3 regions of the Staphylococcus ratti genome follow, and region 1 is predicted to be linked to each of the others. Evidence: riboswitches for the same ligand, from Rfam matches in the RefSeq annotation. Region 1 holds a riboswitch; each other region holds the start of a gene.

Region 1 (4,088 bases):
AAGCTATCGATCAGCGTACACAAAAAACCGTTACTGGAATCCGTAACGGTTTTTAACGATGTCTATTAATTAAATGTTTCTATTTCGGTCATAATGGCTTGTAAATCATTCACATCATATTGAATTCTACCATGGAAAACAAATTTATTGAAGAATTCGTCGAGTTGTGTCGGACCTACAAGTACTTTTGTACCACTTTGTGGTGCGTAATTCGAAATTGTAATATCCCCTTCATGTCTAGGGTTAAAATATAATATCGCTGTTGGTGCATATTTTAGGTTTAATTTTTGTTGTAACGTCGTTGCTAATTTTTCTACTGCTTCAAGTTGTGAAGTATAATCTACAACTGTTAATGTACGGTTTGTTTCTTGTTGATCAAGCACTACAGTTTGTGGTGTTTGTGCATCTAACTCTAATGTTTTGAACACTTGTTCCATCATCGGGTTTTCTTTGAATTGATTCTGAGTAACACCTTGATAAACATGGCCTTTAAGTAGCTCTGAATCAATAATATATAAACCGGTACGTGTCAAAACAAGGTGGCTAATACGCGTAATATCTTCTAAATCATTTGTTGGCATAAAAATGTTAGCCATAATATGCATATCTTCTGGACGAATACGTTTTTCTTTTACAAGACGTTCTCGAATGCCTAAAAGACGCATATCTGTAATGTATTCGCTATCATTTTTTGAGAATAATTTTAATGCATCAATTTCACGATTTTTAGAAGATAACATTGTGTCATATTGTTCCTTATGACGCGTATCTGATTTTTTCTTTTCAATTCGTGCTTTTTCTAACTCTTCTTTATGTTCATTATTTAATTTTTCTTTTTTGGATTGATACTGACTTGAATATGTTTCTTTTACCTTCTTTTTGCTTCGTAACGCAAACAAAAATAAAATCAGAAACAAGAGTGCAAGGACACTCGCAGCGATTAACCCAATTTGAATTGGATCCAATTGTGACATTAACAATTACCTACCTTTTCTACATTTGCTTTATTATATTCATTATATAAAAAAGCTAATAAAATCGCGAGTGTTTATGGAAAAAACATTAATTTTGAGAAGCCACCGCTTCTTTTAAAATGTCGATTTTGTCCGTTTTTTCCCATGGTACATTAATATCATTGCGACCAAAGTGTCCATATGCAGCAGTTTGCTTATAGATTGGGCGTTGTAAATCTAACATTTTAATGATACCCGCTGGGCGTAAATCAAAATGCGTACGCACTGCTTCAATTAAGCTATCTTCTGAAACTTGTCCGGTACCAAAAGTATCAATAGCGATAGATACTGGCTGTGCCACGCCAATCGCATATGCAATTTGAACTTCACATTTTTTAGCTAAACCAGCTGCAACGATATTTTTAGCAACATAACGCGCCGCATAAGCTGCAGAACGGTCTACCTTTGTAGGATCTTTTCCAGAAAAAGCACCGCCTCCGTGACGCGCATAACCGCCGTACGTATCCACTATAATTTTACGACCTGTTAAACCAGCATCACCTTGTGGTCCACCAATAACGAAACGTCCTGTAGGATTAATAAAGAACTTTGTATCTTCATCAATTAAATTTGCATCTACTGTTGGATAAATCACATATTTTTTTAGGTCCTCTTGGATTTTTTCTAATTCGATTTCTTCATGGTGTTGTGACGAAATAACAATCGTATCGATACGCTTCGGATGATTTTCCTCATCGTATTCAACCGTTACTTGTACTTTACCGTCAGGTCTTAAATATTCTAAAGTACCATCTTTACGTACTTCCGTTAAGCGTTTCGCTAGCTTATGAGATAAATCTATAGGAAGTGGCATATACGTATCTGTTTCATCTGTTGCATATCCAAACATTAACCCTTGGTCCCCTGCACCAGTATTTAATGCTTCATCATTATCGTCATCACGATATTCTAATGCACGATCTACACCTTGGGCAATATCTGGTGATTGTTCGTCAATCGCAGTTAAAACAGACATCGTTTTGTAGTCATAGCCATATTTTGCACGTGTGTAACCAATCTCTTTAACTGTTTCGCGTACAACTTTTGGAATGTCGACATACGTCGAAGTTGAGATTTCCCCAGCAATTAATGCCATTCCAGTCGTTACAGTTGTTTCACAAGCCACTCGTGCACTTTTGTCACCTTTTAGTATCTCATCTAGAATTGCATCAGAAATTTGATCTGCAATTTTATCTGGGTGGCCTTCAGTCACTGATTCTGATGTAAATAATCTTCTATTGTAAGTCATAATAAGCTCCTTTAAATTTTATATTACGAAGTTCTCTCTTTTTCTGAGCTAATAAAAAAAGAGCCTCTCACACTATAAACATAGAGAGAAGGCTCTAAACGTCCATTCGCTCTTATCGTTCAGACAATATCAGTCTGCAAACGGTTTGGCACCTTTCTTCATTAAAGAAGAGGTTGCTGGGTTTCACTGGGTCCATGTCCCTCCACCACTCAGGATAAGAGAATCCGTTAGTCTCATATTACCTAAATTTATAAGTAGTGTCAATTCTCTTTCTAACTCATGTTACACAAATATAAAAACGATTCCTCAACCTAATTATTTTACTATTTTTCTATCAAAATCACCTAATTTCGGTATGGATTATTTATCCATTGTGTTATACTCTTGAATTGTAAAGGCTTACATTATTGAAATAACTATCATTACTGAAATAACTATCGGAGGGATAAAACATGTCATTCAATACAAAGAAAATTGACGCATTAATTGACAAGCCTTCATCTCATTTTCAACTTACAACTACAGAACTCTACAATAAGATACTAAAACGAGACGAAGCTGAATTAACAGAACTCGGGGCGATTAATGCTAAAACTGGGGAATATACTGGTCGTTCTCCTAAAGATAAATATATTGTAGATAATCCTCAAGTTAAAGATGATATTGACTGGGGAGCAGTAAATCAACCTATTTCTGAAGAAAAATTCTTAAATTTATATTATCAAGTCATCGATTATTTAGATAAAAAAGATGAGATATTTGTTTTCAATGGTTATGCAGGTAGTGACAAAGATTCACAACTTGATTTAACTGTCGTCAATGAGTTTGCATGGCATAATTTATTTGCTCAAAATTTATTTATTAAACCTACTTCAAAAGAAGAAGCTTCAAAAATCAAAGCTGATTTCACTGTAATTTCTGCACCAACTTTTAAAGCAAATCCTGAAAAAGATGGCATTCGCTCTGAAACTTTTGTGATTATTTCATTCAAACACAAAACAGTCTTAATCGGTGGTACAGAATATGCAGGTGAAATGAAAAAATCTATTTTCTCTGTAATGAATTATTTATTACCGAAACAAGACATTATGAGCATGCATTGTTCAGCCAACGTAGGTCATAAAGGTGATGTCGCTTTATTTTTCGGTTTATCTGGAACAGGTAAAACAACGTTATCGGCTGATCCTGAGCGTCGCCTCATCGGCGATGACGAACATGGTTGGAATGACAATGGCGTGTTTAACATTGAAGGCGGTTGTTATGCGAAAGCTATTCAATTGTCCGAAGAAAAAGAACCTCAAATTTTCAATGCTATCCGTTATGGTACAGTTCTTGAAAACTGTGTAGTAGATGCTCAAGGTTATGTTGACTTTGATGACAATCAGTTAACAGAAAATACGCGTGCAGCCTATCCTATTCACCACATTGAAAATATTGTTGTTCCGTCTAAAGCATCTCACCCAAATACGATTATTTTCTTAACTGCAGATGCTTTTGGTGTATTACCTCCAATTTCAAAATTATCAAAAGACCAAGCAATGTATCATTTCTTAAGTGGTTTCACATCTAAACTCGCAGGTACAGAACGTGGTATTACTGAACCACAACCTTCTTTCTCAACATGTTTTGGCGCTCCATTTTTGCCGTTAAATGCAAAAGTGTATGCAGATTTACTTGGTGATTTAATCGATAAACATCAAGTCGATGTGTACTTAGTTAATACCGGTTGGACTGGAGGAAAATACGGTGTAGGTAACCGTATCGAACTGCGTTATACACGTAAAATGGTTAATGATGCCATTAGTGGAAAATTGAAAGACACAGAA
Region 2 (4,088 bases), 410 kb from region 1:
ACGCTGATTTTGCAGATATCTTCTGCGAAACAGGAGTGTTTACAATCGAAGAATCTAAACGTTATATGGAAGCGGCGAAAGCACAAGGTTTCCAAGTGAAAATTCATGCTGATGAAATCGATCCATTAGGCGGATTAGGCTTAGCAATTGATGAACAAGCGATTTCAGCAGATCACCTTGTCGCTTCAAGTAATGAAGATAAAGAAAAATTAAAAGATACAGATACAGTAGCGGTACTATTACCTGGAACGACTTTCTATTTAGATAAAAATGATTATGCGGATGCGCGCGGTATGTTAGATAACAACGGTGCAATTGCGGTTGCAACAGACTTTAACCCTGGAAGTTGTGTAACGAATAACTTACAAATGGTTATGGCAATAGCTGCACTCAAATTAAAATTATCACCAAATGAAATTTGGAACGCGGTCACAGTTAATGCAGCTAAAGCAATCAATGTGGATGCAGGAACAATCAATGAAGGAGACAAAGCGAATATTGTCATTTGGCATGCGCCGAACCATGAATACATTCCGTATCATTATGGTATTAATCATGTGGAAAAAGTCATTCAAGCTGGTAAAGTCATTGTGAATCGTGACTTGGCACTTCAATAGCTTCCTTCAAATCTAGTCAGCCTTGTGGGGGCAGGACAACGAAATCAATAGATTTCTGTCCTGCATCAAAAAAGAGCAATAAAGTTAAAGAGTACAGTAGCTGTCTGAATTGAAGGTGCGCTTTACAAGCTTCCTTCAAATCTAGTCAGCCTTGTGGGGGCAGGACGACGAAATCAATAGATTTCTGTCCTGCATGATAAAAAGAGCAATAAAGTTAAAGAGTACAGTAGCTGTCTGAATTGAAGGTGCGCTTTACAAGCTTCCTTCAAATCTAGTCAGCCTTGTGGGGGCAGGACGACGAAATCAAATAGATTTCTGTCCTGCATCAAAAATGTGCATTAAAGAAAAAAGCCCAGTAGCTGTCTGAATTGAAGATGCGCTTTGCAAGCTTTCTTCAATCCTAGACATCCTTGTGGGGGCAGGACGACGAAATCAATAGATTTCTGTCCTGCATCAAAAATGTGCATTAAAGAAAAAAGCCCAGTAGCTGTCTGAATTGAAGATGCGCTTTGCAAGCTTTCTTCAATCCTAGACATCCTTGTGGGGGCAGGACGACGAAATCAATAGATTTCTGTCCTGCTCCCTTAATCATTGAGGATTGACGTATCTCATATTTTCATGTAAAGTTTAACAGTAAAATTAAATATTTCATATCAAGAGAAGTGGAGGGACTGGCCCTGTGATACTTCGGCAACATGATCATGCGTGTGCCAATTCCAGAAGCTGTATGGCTGAAGATAAGAAACTCGAAAATCAATCAGGTCAAGCCTAATAGTGTTCATGCGCATGTTACACTATTAGTGTTTGACCTTAAATTTTTGGTAAGGAGATTGCAATGTCTAAAGAAATCAAAGATAAGGCTAATGGATGGGCTTTATTACCTTTAATTGTATTTATTTGTATCTTTTTAGGTGCAGGAATAATTACGAAAGACTTTACATTTATGCCATTAAATGTCGCTGCAATTGTCGGTGTAATTATTGCGTTAGTAATGAATAGAAAAGAAAAATTTACGCATAAAGTAGAGATTTTTGCGAAGCGCGCAGGACACTCAAACATTATATTAATGATGTTTATTTTCTTATTGGCAGGTGCATTCTCAAAAACAGCAGAACAAATGGGAGGCGTGGAATCCATTGTTAACTTTGGACTTTCTTTAATCCCACAAAATCTACTTGTTGTCGGTTTATTTATCATATGTATGTTTGTTTCTATATCGATGGGGACATCTGTTGGTACAGTGGCAGCAATTGCGCCAGTGGGCTTTGGTTTGAGTCAGGCAACAGATATTCCAGTCGCACTCGCTATGGCAACAGTAGTTGGCGGTGCAATGTTTGGTGACAACCTATCTATGATTTCTGATACAACCATCGCAGCTGTAAGAACACAGCGTACGCAAATGGCAGACAAGTTTAAAGTGAATTTCCGTATCGTTCTTCCAGGTGCGCTAATTACGATTATAATATTATGGGCACTAACACATGGTAGCCATATTAATCATGGTCAAAACTATGATTATGATTTCATTAAAATTATTCCATATTTGTTTGTACTTATATTAGCTGTACTAGGAATTAATGTTGTTATTGTCTTGCTCGGGGGAATACTATTATCAGGAATCATTGGACTTATTGATCATTCGTTTGATTTAGCAGGCTTTTTAAAAGCTACATCAGAAGGTATCGTGGGTATGGAAGATATTGCGATAATTGCATTGCTTATCGGTGGTATGATCGGGTTGGTTGAGCACCATGGCGGAATTCATTGGTTGTTGTACAAAATTAAAAGCAAAATCAAATCACGACGAGGTGCTGAATTTGGCATCGCTAGCTTGGTAAGTGTTGCTGATATTTCTACAGCGAACAATACGATTTCTATTATTATGTCAGGACCTCTTGCGAAAGATATCGCGGATGAGTATCAGATAGATCGTCGTAAGTCAGCGAGTATTTTAGATATTTTTGGAAGTGCTTGGCAAGGTTTTATTCCTTACAGTCCGCAACTTATTGCAGCGGCAGGTGTTGCAGGTATATCACCAGTAATGTTAGTACCTTATTCGATTTACCCAGTAATGCTTGCTATTTGTGGAATTATTGCAATCCTATTTAACTTGCCACGTTTGAAAAGTAAAAAGAATGAAGCTTAAAAGTGAGGAGAAACACTGTGAAAAACATGCAAAATGAATGGGTCGAAGTAAAAATCGTACGTTTACTTAAAACGACACCAGCGTTTGCTTATCAAGCATGGATAGATCCGGAAATGCTACGTCATTGGTTTATGACAACTTCAAGAACAAATACAAGTGTGCATAATGAAGCTGTCGAAGGCGGACATTATGAAATTATAGATCAACGTCAAGATAAGAGGGTACGTGTTAAAGGAATTTATAATAAACTTGTTTCAGGTCTAGAAATTGGTTTAACGATTCAAATGCCGGATGTAAGTGAAAAACAAGATGATATCGAAGTGTTTTTTGAAGAACGCAGTCCAGGGATTACGCAAATGACGTTCTTTTATAAGAGTGAAGTGCCTAAAGAACGACGTCTATCTCAATTGGAATATAAACAAAAAAAGAAAGAATACCATGACAAGGTTGTTCATGGCTTTGAAAATATTTTTGATGCAATGCAAAATTATATAGAAGCACAATCAACAGACTCAAATCACTAAAAAGACTAGAGGGCGCACGTAGATATTAGACGTGTGTCACTCTAGTCTTTTATTGTTATAGTTCAAAATGAAATTGGGGCAAGCTGTTGCTTTGGGTGCATAGTATTGATTGTCCAGATGAATCACTTATTATGTTTTTGTCTCTTCTTTTTTATGAAATGCGTATCATGTGGGCTTGAGGTTGAGAAGGTGAGTAAACTTGACAAATATCAATGTGATGTCGTGCTAAGAGGCTTAAAATATTGCTAGCTTCTTCAACTGTAGACGTAAGTGTTAATAAGTTTTTGCGTATCGTATACTTGAGCTGAAATTGTGGTGCTTGATGAAGTACTTCAATAACCTTATCTTTAATAAATGGGTCGGTTAAACCGTCAATATAATAGTCATAACGACGTTCAATATTTTTCAATTGTTCTATAGGAAGTAATTCAGCTTCAGATTTTGTTCGGATGACTTGATAGATTGTATAGTGATGGAAACTTAAGAAACTAAGCAAGTAGGGTAGTGCTTGCTTTTGCATATGCACACGTAACAGATAGGCGTTTTGGTTTTTGTAAAATTCGTGATGTATTGGGGAAGGGAAGTTGACATTTTTAAGCAACTGACTTAATTGATGTCGTATTTTTCGGCGTTGTAATTCTGCAATTTGAATAGAATAGAACTCTAACTTATCAATAAGCATCATGATTCCTCTTTTAGCTATAATTTATTACGTTCATTGTACCACTCTATTTTATAAAAATCAGTAGGACTATCGACGTAAATCTACGAAGTGAGAAATGATTTTTATTTGTAAATAGT
Region 3 (4,088 bases), 880 kb from region 1:
GTAATACCTGAAACGAGCGCTGGAAGGGACTCTGGAATGAGCACCTTTCGAATAACTGTCCAAGTGTTTGCCCCCATAGACCAAGCAGCTTCGATGACACCTTTATCAATCTCTTTTAATGCAATCTCAACAAGTCGTCCGTAAAATGGCGAAGCGCCAATAATTAACGCTGGTAACGCGCCCGTTGGTCCACTAATCGTGCCAAGTACTAAACTTGTAAAAGGAATGAGCAATAAAATCAATATGATAAATGGAATCGCTCGGAATAAGTTAACAAAAAATGAAACGATGCTGTAAAAGATGCGCCCTACTTTGGATTTACTTTTAGATGTCAAAAATAAAATCACGCCAATGATAAGCCCAAAAACAAACGCAAAAATGGTAGAAATCACCGTCATATAGAGTGTTTCGTATGTGGCTATCCACACCTCATCCCATCGTATATGAGGCATCGTTATCATTTCACTCAATATTTCGCTAAAACTTTTACCCATGGCTTATCACCTCAACTTCAATTTTCTTTTCTGCTAACTCTAGTGTTAATTGTTCAAATTCATGCTCTGAAACATTTTGAAGGTGTAACAAAATAAAGCCTATAATCCCTTTTTTGGAATGTTTAATATTCGCCTCCAAAATGTTCACTGCCACATGATGTGTTCGTGTGATGTACGAAACGATTGGTTGTGTTGTAGCCTCTCCTGAAAAATTAAGTTTGACTAATTTATCAGAAGCATTAATTTCTACTAACTCAGAAATATCCTCGTATTCTGCACTTGGCTTTAAATCTTCTTGAACAAATCTTCTAGAGACAGAATGTTTTGGATTCTCGAAAAATTCTGTTATTTCAGCTTGTTCAATAATCCGCCCTCTTTCCATCACCGCTACTTCATCACAAATACGACGAATCACATGCATTTCATGCGTAATAATAATAATCGTTAAATTTTGTTCTTTTTTGAGTTGTAGCAATAAATCTAAAATTTCATCTGTTGTTTGTGGATCAAGTGCACTAGTTGCCTCATCACAAAGCAATACTTCTGGGTCATTCGTTAATGCACGCGCGATACCTACACGCTGTTTTTGTCCACCAGACAATTCGGAAGGGTATGCTTTTTCTCGCCCTTTTAACCCGACACGTTCTATAAGTTCTAGTGCTTTCGTTTTTGCCTCCTTCTTTGGAACACCTGCAATTTCTAACGGAAATAACACATTGTCTAAAACTGTACGTGACCATAATAAGTTAAAATGTTGAAAAATCATGCTCACTTTTTGCCTTTTGTGACGAAGTGCACGTTTACTTAGTTGTCCTATATTTTCACCACCAATGATGACCTCACCAGAAGTTGGCGTTTCTAAATAATTAAACAATCGTATTAATGTACTTTTTCCCGCACCAGAAAAGCCGATAATACCAAAAATGGTCCCTTTATCAATATTTAAATCGATATCATCTACAGCTGTCACAGTTTGGGATTTGCTCTCGTACCGTTTAACAATATTTTTAAGCTCGATCAATATGATTCCCCCCTATATGTTGTCCTATGACAAAAATCAGAATAAAAAAAGCTTTCTCCTATTATGTAAATAAGAGAAAGCAAAGATACCGATGCATTTCTCTCATCTCCAAAAGTAAATCGTTACTTTATGTGAATTGGCACCATTTCTATACATAGACGGTTGCCGGGCTTCATAGGGCACATCCCTCCACCACTCTGGATAAGAGCTTATCTGAATATTAAGTTGTTCAAATCTTACCATTTCCCTCAATTTTCGTCAACAGATTTTTTTAACTTCTCTAACAAATACGTCACAGATTGAAAAGCATAGATGCGTTCTAGTTCTTGATTGTTTTTCATAATCAATAATATCGGTACAGACTGTATTTCAAATTGTTGGCTAAATTCAGGATAGAAATTTAAATTTCGTTTTTCTAATGGTAACTGAGCCACTTCGTTAGCAATATCTAGCATGCGCTCGGATATTTTACATGTTCCACACATCGGTGTGTAACCAAAAATTAAATGAATCTCATTATCTTTATTTTTAAATGTATTGTTCAATTGCTTCGAAACATTCATGATACGAATACTTTCCTTTTACATAAAAGTCGTTTTTAACATTAAACCCATGACGTCCTAATACATTTGAGAGGTAATCTCGTGGGCAACGTGCCACTTCACTATAAGTTGAATCGACAAAGATATCAATACTTTCACTCAAATACTTATGAAACCATTTTCGAATCTTTCGTCCTTCCGCATCAGCATCAACAAGAATATAGACTTGCTTGCCATATAATGATTCAATCATGTTATCCAATTTTTCAATCCCCATCGTCCCGTGAGTACAAACGATTTCGACAGGCTCTAGTAACACCTCGTTAACTCTTTTTTTATCAGATTTGCCTTCTACAACAATTATCTTGTTAATCATCGTCATGGTCTTCACCTTCTAAAAAGATATTATTCAGTGTAAAAAAACTCCGAGATAATCCAATGAGTATCTAGGAGTTTCGTCATTATTATTCGCCGATCATTTCTTGATAGCCTTGTGCATCCATTAACGCATCAAGTTCACTTTCGTCAGTTATTTCCACTTTAACCATCCATGCTTTTTCGTATGGTGATTCATTTACAGCTTCTGGCTCATCTTCAAGGTTTTCGTTAATTTCTACGATTTTGCCAGATACTGGTGAATATAATTCTGAAACTGTTTTAACAGATTCAACGCTACCGAAAGTTTCACCTTCAGCTACTTCATCATCGACTTCTGGAAGTTCAACGAATACGATATCTCCTAATTCGTTTTGTGCAAAATCTGTAATACCGACAGTTGCGATGTTGCCTTCAACTTTTACCCATTCATGTTCTTTTGAATACTTTAATTCACTTGGCACTGCCACTTGAATCCCCTCCTATATTTGTTTACAAGATAATCATGACACAATGCAAATTATCTATCAACTATTTTATTATAACCAAGTATCGCGATAAACTTGCTCATTAAAACCGACCGTTACTTTATCACCTAAGATTGCTAAAGGTCGTTTTACTAACATTCCATCTGAGGCTAAAAGTTCTAATTTTTCGTCATCAGATAATTCACTTAATTTATCTTTAAGTTTTAATTCCCGATATTTTGCGCCATGCGTATTGAATAATTTCTTAATTTCAATACCAGACTGTTGAACAATCTCTCTAAATTCCTCTTTTGTCGGCGTCAATTGTACGATATCAATTGGTTCATAGCTCACGCCATGCTCAGATAAAAATTTTGCAGCTTTTTTACATGTAGTACAATTAGGATACTGATAAAACTTAATCATGCTCTAACCTCCTTGCTTGACTTATAACAAATATACCAAAATTTGTTAGATTAGACTAATTTTAAGTTGATGCTCATTTTTAATATTGATTAAATCATGAAATATGACGTATTATAAGAAATTCGTTATACTTTGTAATAAGAAAAAGAACAACGGAGGAAATACTTATGCAAAAAATTCAAAACATGGATAGATTCAAAGAAATCATTAATGGTGACAACATTGCGATTGTAAAATTTGAAGCAAGTTGGTGTCCCGATTGTAAAGCGATGGACATGTGGGTCGACCCAATCGTCCAAAAATACAATCAATATGATTGGTATGTCGTGAACCGTGATGAAGTTGAAGAAGCAGCCATTGAAAATGACGTAATGGGCATCCCAAGTATTCTTATTTTCAAAAATGGCGAGAAATTGCACCACCTGCATTCCGCACATGCAAAATCTCCAGAACAAGTTGAATCATTTTTAGCTGAAAGTTTAGGATAAAGCTTAAAAAGACACGTAGATCATGATTTAATCTACGTGTCTTTTTTACTTTTAAATATATTCAGTATAAACGCCTTTATTTTTACGTTTGGCCTCTGTCTCTTTTTCGCTCTCGAGATCTGTTAAATAAATAAAACCAATGAGCCTTTCATCTGGGAGTACACCAAAAACATTTCTCACTTTTGGATGAAAAATATACGTAGGTGTTTTCCAACACGTGCCAATACCTTTTTCATATAAAAGAAGTAATAAATTTTGTGCATATGCTCCAACCG

What was found. Region 1 has a riboswitch for S-adenosylmethionine ahead of metK (methionine adenosyltransferase). Riboswitches for the same ligand answer to the same signal wherever they lie in the genome.
Region 2: linked by a shared signal. The riboswitch ahead of LN051_RS02255 (Na+/H+ antiporter NhaC family protein) and the one ahead of metK (methionine adenosyltransferase) in region 1 are both predicted to bind S-adenosylmethionine.
Region 3: linked by a shared signal. The riboswitch ahead of LN051_RS08705 (methionine ABC transporter ATP-binding protein) and the one ahead of metK (methionine adenosyltransferase) in region 1 are both predicted to bind S-adenosylmethionine.

Annotation. Positions count from the first base shown of each region.
Region 1 is NZ_CP086654.1:937,186-941,273, reverse strand. Features, by position in the region: gene LN051_RS04575 (nuclease-related domain-containing protein) at 66-974, opposite strand; gene metK (methionine adenosyltransferase) at 1,063-2,262, opposite strand; SAM riboswitch class I at 2,372-2,483, opposite strand; gene pckA (phosphoenolpyruvate carboxykinase (ATP)) at 2,715-4,088, shown strand, end outside.
Region 2 is NZ_CP086654.1:528,062-532,149, forward strand. Features, by position in the region: gene hutI (imidazolonepropionase) at 1-617, shown strand, start outside; SAM riboswitch class I at 1,265-1,361, shown strand; gene LN051_RS02255 (Na+/H+ antiporter NhaC family protein) at 1,453-2,763, shown strand; gene LN051_RS02260 (SRPBCC family protein) at 2,790-3,287, shown strand; gene LN051_RS02265 (hypothetical protein) at 3,439-3,972, opposite strand.
Region 3 is NZ_CP086654.1:1,816,274-1,820,361, forward strand. Features, by position in the region: gene LN051_RS08700 (methionine ABC transporter permease) at 1-494, opposite strand, end outside; gene LN051_RS08705 (methionine ABC transporter ATP-binding protein) at 487-1,515, opposite strand; SAM riboswitch class I at 1,615-1,723, opposite strand; gene LN051_RS08710 (thioredoxin family protein) at 1,764-2,078, opposite strand; gene LN051_RS08715 (toprim domain-containing protein) at 2,044-2,439, opposite strand; gene gcvH (glycine cleavage system protein GcvH) at 2,522-2,902, opposite strand; gene LN051_RS08725 (arsenate reductase family protein) at 2,972-3,325, opposite strand; gene LN051_RS08730 (thioredoxin family protein) at 3,493-3,813, shown strand; gene LN051_RS08735 (nitroreductase family protein) at 3,865-4,088, opposite strand, start outside.